Regions from separate parts of the Enterobacter roggenkampii genome, predicted to be linked through region 2. Evidence: predicted binding sites of a transcription regulator. Region 2 holds the regulator's gene; the other holds the start of a gene.

Region 1 (4,419 bases), 1.6 Mb from region 2:
CACGTTCTGGGGGCCGGGAGATTACAACGGCGCCCTGCTGATGCGCATCGACAACGACCTGACGCCGAAGGTGATCCAGTGCGATATCCACGGGCATAACGGCCTGGCGTTTAGCCCGGATAAGCAGTGGATGTTTACCTCAGACACGCCAAACGGTGTGATCTACCGTACCCCGCTTGATGAGCAGGGCGAACCGGGTAAGCGAGAGGTGTTTCGTCAGTTTAAAGAGGGCGAAGGGATACCCGACGGCGCGGCTATGGATGTGGAAGGCTGCTACTGGAGCGCGCTGTTTGACGGCTGGCGCATCGCGCGTTTTTCACCGCTAGGGGAGCAGCTGGAAGAGTATCGCATGCCGGTGCGTTGCCCGACGATGGTCTGCTTTGGCGGCGATGACATGAAAACGCTGTTTATTACCACCACGCGGGAGAATATGGAGGCGGAGGAGGTGGCGAAATATCCGCTTTCCGGGGCCATCTTCTCCCTGCCGGTGAGCGTGGCAGGGATGAAGAAAAGCCGTTTTATCGAACGTTAGATTGGATCGACCGGGACGACGTTTTCGCTCGGATAGCAGCCCAGCACTTTCATAGAGCGGGTGATTTCGCCCAGCTCGCGCAGGGCTTTCTGCATGGAAGCAGACTCCAGGTTGGCCTGGATATCAAGATAGAACATCTCTTCCCACGGGTTACCGTGGATTGGGCGCGATTCCAGCCGGGTCATGATCAGGTTGTGATTACGCAGTACCAGCAGAGCTTCAACCAGCGCACCGGCCTGTTGGCCGGTGGCCATCAGCAGCGTGGTCTTGGCCGGTACCTGGTCAGACACATTGATTGCCTTGCGGGCCAGCACCACGAAGCGGGTAATATTTTGCGTCTGGTTCGCCAGGTTGCGTTCCAGCACCTGTAAACCATACAGCGCGCCGCCCGCTTCGCTGCCGAGCGCCGCGACGGTGGGGGAGTTCGCCTGGGCCACTTTTTCCATCGCCGCCGAGGTGCTTTCGGTGTACTCAATTTTCCAGTTCGGATAACGGTTCAGGAACTGGCTGCACTGCTGGAACGGCTGCGGGTGGCTGTAGACCGTTTCGATCGTGTTCAGGTCCGTTGAACCGGAGACCAGCACGCAATGATCGATAGGGATCGTCAGCTCGCCGACCAGCGACAGGCTGGTGTGCTGCAGCAAATCGTAGACGTCGTTGATGGCGCCGGAGCTGGTGTTTTCAATCGGCACCACGGCGTAATCCGCCTGGCCGGTCTCGACCTGGTTAAAAATGTCGGCAAACTTCGCGCAGCCGCTTTCAATAAATTCTTCGAAATGGCGAGCGGCATACTGACGCGCGGCCAGGTGAGAATAGGAGCCCTTTGGCCCGAGGAAAGCGATACGCGCAGAGTGCGGATTGGTTTTATTGAGATGCTGCTGGAGTAGTGCTTGCTGGGTCAGAACGGAGTCTTCGATGATGAGCTGGAACAGCCGGGTGATGTAGTGGGCATCGAGATGATGCGCTTTGCCGAGCTGAATGAGACGTTCCAGCAGATCCCGCTCGCGGTCGATATCACGGACCGGACGATGGGAGTCCAGCTTGGCTTTACCCACTTCAACGGCAAGGGCGCGGCGTTCGGCCAGCAGCGCCAGCAGTTTCTCATCCAGCGCGCTGATTTTTACGCGCAGATCCAGTAACGGGTTTTCCGGTGTCATAGTGTTGCCTGTCTCATCTTATCGTTATCAATAAAAAAGGCCCCCCGGTGTGGGAGGCCTTGTTGTTCGTCTTCGCATTCTTTATCACACGACGAAACGCCTCCCGTTCAGGGGAAGGTAAAAAAGAATGCGAAGAAGAACGGCGTAAGTTTCATAAAGTCATCCTGTGAGTGATACCGTTAAAGTACCCGTACTGTTTTCACCCTGTCAATAAAAAACAAAAAACGCGCCCGAAGGCGCGTTGGCGGTACACTCAATTTAAAGGATTACTCTTCTTCAACTTCTTCCGCGAAGCTGGCGTCTTTCACCGACGTTGTGGCGCGACGGGCTTCACCTTTGTGTTGCACTTTATTGAGCTGCCGTTCCAGCTTGTTGATCAAATCGTTAATTGCGGTGTACATATCCTCATGTTTTGCGCTGGCGACCAGATGGCCGTTTGGAGTATTGATAGTTGCGTCAGCGATGAAACCCTGCGGCTCCTTGGACAGGATGATATGTGGATTAATCAAATGTGTTTGCCATTTATCCAGTTTGGCGAGACGGTCTGCGACGTGCTGGCGAATTGCCGGAGTAATTTCCATTTGTTTACTGGTAATGTTCATTGTCATAAATTTTACCTCTTGTCTTTCCGTCTTGGTGATTCCAGCATACCCGACCTAATGTCAAAATGTGTGATTTAGATCACGTTATTTTGTCGGTTTTTGTCAGGGAATCTTTTTTGTGAGGCAGGGCAGGAAGAGGTGAGATTTACCTTGTAGAAGGCAAAAATTGAGGCCATAGTTGACTGGATGTGTTGAGGCTAACGCGCTTCAGCGACGCTCAGAAACGAATAAAAAAACGGCAGCCTTCGGGCTGCCGTTTTGCATTGAGGCAAAATCAGGTGTTGCTGCTGTTCGCGGCGATGATTTTCGCCACTTTTTCAGCCTGAGCGGTCATCTGCATCTGACGGTAAGCATTTTCCATCAGCTTCAGGCCGTCGCGCGTAGCCTGAGTATCCGGGTAATCACGCAGCATACCTTCTACGCGGTTAACCACGGCAACCCATGCGCCACGGCGGGTATAGTAGTCCGCCACGGAGTATTCATATTTCGCCAGACGATCTTTCAGGAACACCAGACGCTTGGTGGCGTCGGTCACGTACTGGCTGTTTGGATAGCCGCGCACCAGTTTAGAGAAGTCATTGAAGGCATCACGCGCATGCTGCGGGTCACGGTCGGAACGATCCACGCCGAAGAAGCCCTGCAGCGCACTGTCGTCCAGCGCCATGTTGGTGAGCCCGCGCATGTACATCACGTAGTCGATGTTAGGATGAGTCGGGTTCAGACGCATGAAACGATCGATGGTTGCCTGAGCCAGCGGCAGATCGGCATTTTTATAGTATGCGTAGATGAGATCTAACTGTACCTGCTGCGAATACGGACCAAATGGATAGCGATTATCCAACGCTTCCAGTTGCGTTATCGCCTGTTTCCAGTTACCGTCCTGCAACTTTTGTTGTGCAGTCGCATAGATTTCATTCGGCGGATTGTCAGGGACCTGTTCATTTGAACCGGAGCAGCCCACCAAAGCCAGGCTCAACGTGGCCGCTGCCACCAGATATTTCATGCGCGTCATGACGTTTTGACTTTCCTCAAATGTTTGTCCGGGAGAAACTCTGTTCCTGCTCCCGATTAAGACCAGCTACAATAGCACACTATATTAAACGGCAAAGCCGTAAAACCCAACGTTAAACGAAGAAGCAGTTTATGGCACAACGAGTAGAACTCACCGCAACAGTCTCCGAAAATCAGCTCGGTCAACGCTTAGATCAGGCTTTGGCCGAATTGTTCCCTGATTATTCGCGTTCACGCATAAAAGAATGGATCCTTGACCAGCGCGTGATGGTAAACGGCAAGATCTGGGACAAACCAAAAGAGAAAGTGTTAGGTGGGGAAGCTGTCGCCATCAATGCTGAAATCGAAGAGGAAATTCGCTTCGAGCCGCAGGATATCCCACTGGACATCGTCTATGAAGATGATGACATTCTGGTGATCAACAAGCCGCGCGACCTGGTTGTTCATCCGGGCGCGGGAAACCCTGACGGTACGGTACTTAACGCACTTCTCCATTACTATCCGCCGATCGCGGATGTCCCGCGCGCGGGCATCGTGCACCGTCTGGATAAAGACACTACCGGTCTGATGGTGGTGGCGAAGACCGTTCCTGCTCAGACCCGTCTGGTGGAGTCGCTGCAGCTGCGCGAAATCACCCGTGAATATGAAGCGGTAGCCATTGGACATATGACTTCTGGCGGGACGGTGGAAGAGCCCATTAGCCGTCACCCGACCAAGCGTACCCATATGTCGGTGCATCCGATGGGTAAACCGGCGGTGACGCATTACCGCATTATGGAGCACTTCCGTATTCATACGCGCCTGCGTCTGCGTCTGGAGACCGGACGTACTCACCAGATCCGCGTGCATATGGCCCACATTACCCATCCGCTGGTGGGGGATCAGGTCTACGGTGGTCGTCCGCGTCCGCCTAAAGGCGCGTCGGATGAGTTCATCAGCGTATTGCGTAAATTCGATCGTCAGGCGCTGCACGCGACCATGCTGCGTCTTTATCACCCTATCACCGGTATTCAGATGGAGTGGCATGCGCCTATCCCGCAGGATATGGTGGACCTTATTGATGCCATGCGTGCTGATTTCGAAGAACATAAGGATCAAGTGGACTGGTTATGACCAA
Region 2 (4,419 bases):
CTGTGTGGTTATTGACAACACAAAATACAATAAGGAGAGAAGCAATGTCGTTCGAATTACCTGCACTACCGTATGCAAAAGACGCCCTGGCCCCGCACATTTCTGCGGAAACCCTGGAATATCACTACGGCAAGCATCACCAGACGTACGTCACCAACCTGAACAACCTGATCAAGGGCACCGATTTTGAAGGCAAAACGCTGGAAGAGATCGTGCGCAGTTCTGAGGGTGGCGTATTCAACAACGCCGCTCAGGTGTGGAACCACACCTTCTACTGGCACTGCCTGGCGCCAAACGCCGGTGGCGAACCTGTCGGTGAACTGGCTACCGCCATCAACGCCGCCTTTGGCAGCTTCGCGGAATTCAAAGCGAAGTTCACCGATGCCGCCATCAAGAACTTCGGTTCAGGCTGGACGTGGCTGGTCAAAGAGGCGGATGGCAAACTGGCTATCGTGTCTACCTCTAACGCGGGCACCCCGCTGACCACCAGCGCGAAGCCGCTGATGACCGTGGACGTATGGGAACACGCTTACTACATCGATTACCGCAACGCGCGCCCTAACTACCTGGAGCACTTCTGGGCACTGGTTAACTGGGACTTTGTGGCGAAGAACTTCGCCGCGTAAGAGACACGCAGAAGGGCTCGCCCTTCTGCGTTTTTGGTTTATTCCGCAGCGCAGGCTGCTTCTGGCTGTTTACGACCCGACATCATCACCAGCAGCAGACCGAGCGCGGCAATAATCGCCCCCATCACCGGCACAAAACTGTACCCCAGCCCACCGGAAATCACGGCCCCACCGGCCGCCGCACCGAGCGCATTGCCCAGGTTAAAGGCGCCAATATTAACCGAGGATGAGAGGCCCGGCGCTTCATGCGCGACACGCATCACGCGCATCTGCAGCGGTGGCACCACCGCGAACGTTGCAGCCCCCCAGACGACCATTGCGATCGCGGCACCAAACTCGTTGCGCGCCAGCCACGGAATGGCGATCATGATAACAATCAGCAGGGTTAAGAAGCCCTTCAGCGTTCCGCTCACGGAACGGTCGGCAAATTTCCCGCCGAGATAGTTGCCAATCGAGAAGCCCACGCCAATCAGCACCAGCATCGCGGTAACGAAGAGAGGCGTTGCGTGGGTGATATCGTGCAACACCGGTGAAATATAGGTGTAGAGGGTAAACATCGCCCCTGCCCCCAGCACGGTGGTCAGCAGCGCGGAGAGCACCTGCGGGCGCATCAGCACCGCCAGCTCCTTACGCACTTCCGGACGTTCTCCGGCGCTGCCCTTTGGCAGGGAGAAGAACAAGGCCACCATCGCGACCACGCCCAGTCCGGCCGTCGCCAGGAAGGACATCCGCCAGCCAATGACCTCGCCCAGCCAGGTTGCCGCAGGAACGCCGCCGATGTTAGCGATGGTCAGGCCCATAAACATGGTGGCTACGGCGCTGGCCTGCTTGTGTTTCGGCACCACGCTTGCCGCCACAACCGACCCCAGCCCAAAGAACGCGCCGTGGTTAAGGCTGGTCAGAATACGCGAAAGCATCAACGTGGTGTAGTCCGGCGAAATGGCCGAAAGCACGTTGCCGAGGGTGAAAATCGCCATCAGGAAAATCAGCGCATTGCGGCGCGCGCGGTGTGAAAGAAGAAGCGTCATCAGCGGCGCCCCCACCATCACGCCAATGGCGTAGGCGCTGATTAACATGCCGGCCGCAGGGATCGAGACGTCCACGCCGCGGGCGATAACGGGCAGTAACCCCATCGGGGAAAATTCAGTGGTGCCAATCCCAAAAGCGCCAATCGCCAGGGCCAGCAGGGGAAAATTGATTTTCATGCGTCAACTCCGGATGCCGTGTCATGTGGTGACACAGAACAAAGAAGCGGAAAGCATGACATCAATCACAAAAAATGAGAAGTTAACAAAATGGCAAAAGATTTTTGCCTTAGGAGTAACAATCGGGGGAGCGGGAGGGAGAAGGCTCTCCCTCCGCGTAAATCAGTGCAGCGCGGCCGTCAGACCCGCCGCGACAATCAGAGCCAGCACAACCACGGTGGTGAACAGCGAAAACTTCAGATCGGAACTCATCAATTTTTCTCCTTTTAATCCCCCCACGAAAAGTGAGCCTGCTCATTTTTGCATAATTTACGTCAAAAATCTTCCTGGATTTAGGCTGATAAACACTTTACCTCTTCCCCTTTTCATCAAGATAGGACAAAATTCCACGCTAAATTTATTAGCGTACCGGCCATTGACCCCCTCCTGACGTCCCGTGTCGTTTTCCCGGCGTGCCGCAATTCAAGATTGCGTGATAAGGGTGAGAGAAGGCAAACGTTTACCTTCAAGTTTTTCAGGAGTTTAGGATATGGTCTGGAGTGACATTTAATGGCAACAATTAAAGACGTAGCAAAACGCGCAAACGTTTCCACTACAACCGTATCACATGTAATTAACAAAACCCGCTTCGTGGCGGAAGAGACGCGCAACGCCGTCTGGGCAGCGATCAAAGAGCTGCACTATTCGCCAAGTGCGGTTGCGCGCAGCCTCAAGGTTAATCACACCAAATCCATTGGATTGCTGGCGACCAGCAGTGAAGCGGCCTATTTTGCCGAGATCATTGAAGCGGTAGAGAAGAACTGCTTCCAGAAAGGCTATACCCTGATTCTGGGCAACGCGTGGAACAGCATAGAAAAACAGCGCGCCTACCTGTCGATGATGGCGCAAAAGCGCGTCGATGGCCTGCTGGTCATGTGTTCCGAGTACCCGGAATCCGTGCTGTCGATGCTGGAAGAGTATCGCCATATCCCCATGGTGGTCATGGACTGGGGTGAAGCGCGCGCGGACTTCACCGACTCCGTCATCGACAACGCCTTCGAAGGCGGTTACATGGCGGGTCGTTACCTGATCGAACGCGGTCACCGCGAGATTGGCGTGATCCCCGGTCCTCTGGAGCGTAACACCGGCGCGGGCCGTCTGGCCGGTTTTATGAAAGCGATGGAAGAAGCGCTCATCACCGTGCCGGAAAACTGGATCGTGCAGGGCGACTTTGAGCCGGAATCAGGCTACCGCGCGATGCAGCAGATCGTTTCCCAGCAGCACCGCCCGACCGCCGTTTTCTGCGGCGGTGACATCATGGCCATGGGCGCACTCTGCGCCGCCGATGAGCTGGGTCTGCGCGTACCGCAGGATATTTCCGTGATCGGGTATGACAACGTGCGTAACGCGCGCTTCTTCACCCCGGCGCTGACAACCATTCACCAGCCAAAAGATTCGCTGGGCGAAACGGCCTTCAATATGCTGTTGGACAGGATCGTCAACAAGCGCGAAGAGTCGCAGTCCATTGAAGTTCACCCGCGCCTGATTGAACGCCGTTCCGTTGCGGACGGTCCGTTCCGCGACTACCGTCGTTAATCCCTTTACGGGGCCAGCTACGCTGGCTCCCGTAACCATTCCCGGTTTAGGGTTTCGCTGTCTCCCAGATAATCCAGCAGCCAGGCCATGGCGGGCGAGACATCATTTTGTTGCCAGGTCAGGCAGCAGGCCGCGTCCGGGAACGGATTCTCCAGCGTCAGTTCAACCCATTCTCCGGTATCGATGCGCGGACGCGCAAAATGAGCGGGCACCATCGCGACGCACAGCCCGGCGCTGAGGCACGTCGCCGATGATTCCCAGTCAGGAGCCACCACCCGCCGCTGGTTATCCAGAAGCCAGGTGATACGCTTGGGCAATGAACGCGACGTATCCTCCAGCACCAGAGACGGCCAGTTGCGCAGCGTATCGTCGCTCAGCGGACCTTCCATCGCTGCCAGAGGATGATCGCTGGCCACCACGCATTTCCAGCTCAGCATCCCCATGTCGCGAAAGGCGTAACGTCCCCCGACCGGGATCGCCTGCGTCGCGCCAATCGCCATCTCCGCCCTGCCGTCCGCCAGCGCATCCCAGACGCCGTTGAACACCTCCTGCGAGACCCGTAGCTCGACGTCAGAGAAATGACGATAGAAATCCACGATCATTTGTCGGGTGCGTTCCGGCTTCACGATGTTATCTACCGCGATGGCGAGATGCCCCCGCCAGCCGTTGGCGATCTGCTGACACTGTTCGCGGGTGATCTGCATTTTTTTGATAACAGAACGCCCTTCTTTCAAAAACCATGCACCGGCGGGCGTTAATTCCACGTCGCGATGCCGCCGTTCAAACAGCGGAACCGCCAGCCACTCCTCAAGCTGACGCACCGTGTAGCTGATGGCCGAAGGGACGCGGTGCAACTCCTGCGCTGCACCGCTAAAGCTGCCGTTACGCGCAACAGCATCGACCACTTCAAGAGAATAATCTGACCACATTTTCTGCCTGCAAAAAATTTGAATGCACCCGCCAAATATTAGCGTTTCACAAGCCGCTTTGCACTCCCTACACTCTGCGCCAAC

What was found. Region 2 encodes PurR, which represses purine synthesis genes. Its sites were predicted from a motif close to CANGCAAACGTTTGCNTG; they were not measured.
Region 1: a site for PurR is predicted at 2,395-2,412, ahead of raiA (ribosome-associated translation inhibitor RaiA). Genes of this name have one in related genera too.

The regions. Positions count from the first base shown of each region.
Region 1 is NZ_CP017184.1:3,569,670-3,574,088, reverse strand. It holds gene BFV67_RS16730 (SMP-30/gluconolactonase/LRE family protein) at 1-532, shown strand, start outside; gene pheA (bifunctional chorismate mutase/prephenate dehydratase) at 529-1,689, opposite strand; Phe leader region at 1,720-1,845, opposite strand; gene pheL (pheA operon leader peptide PheL) at 1,797-1,844, opposite strand; gene raiA (ribosome-associated translation inhibitor RaiA) at 1,956-2,297, opposite strand; gene bamD (outer membrane protein assembly factor BamD) at 2,566-3,303, opposite strand; gene rluD (23S rRNA pseudouridine(1911/1915/1917) synthase RluD) at 3,435-4,415, shown strand; gene yfiH (purine nucleoside phosphorylase YfiH) at 4,412-4,419, shown strand, end outside.
Region 2 is NZ_CP017184.1:1,926,434-1,930,852, reverse strand. It holds gene sodB (superoxide dismutase [Fe]) at 45-626, shown strand; gene BFV67_RS09040 (MFS transporter) at 665-1,831, opposite strand; gene cydH (cytochrome bd-I oxidase subunit CydH) at 1,994-2,083, opposite strand; gene purR (HTH-type transcriptional repressor PurR) at 2,381-3,406, shown strand; gene punR (DNA-binding transcriptional activator PunR) at 3,424-4,335, opposite strand.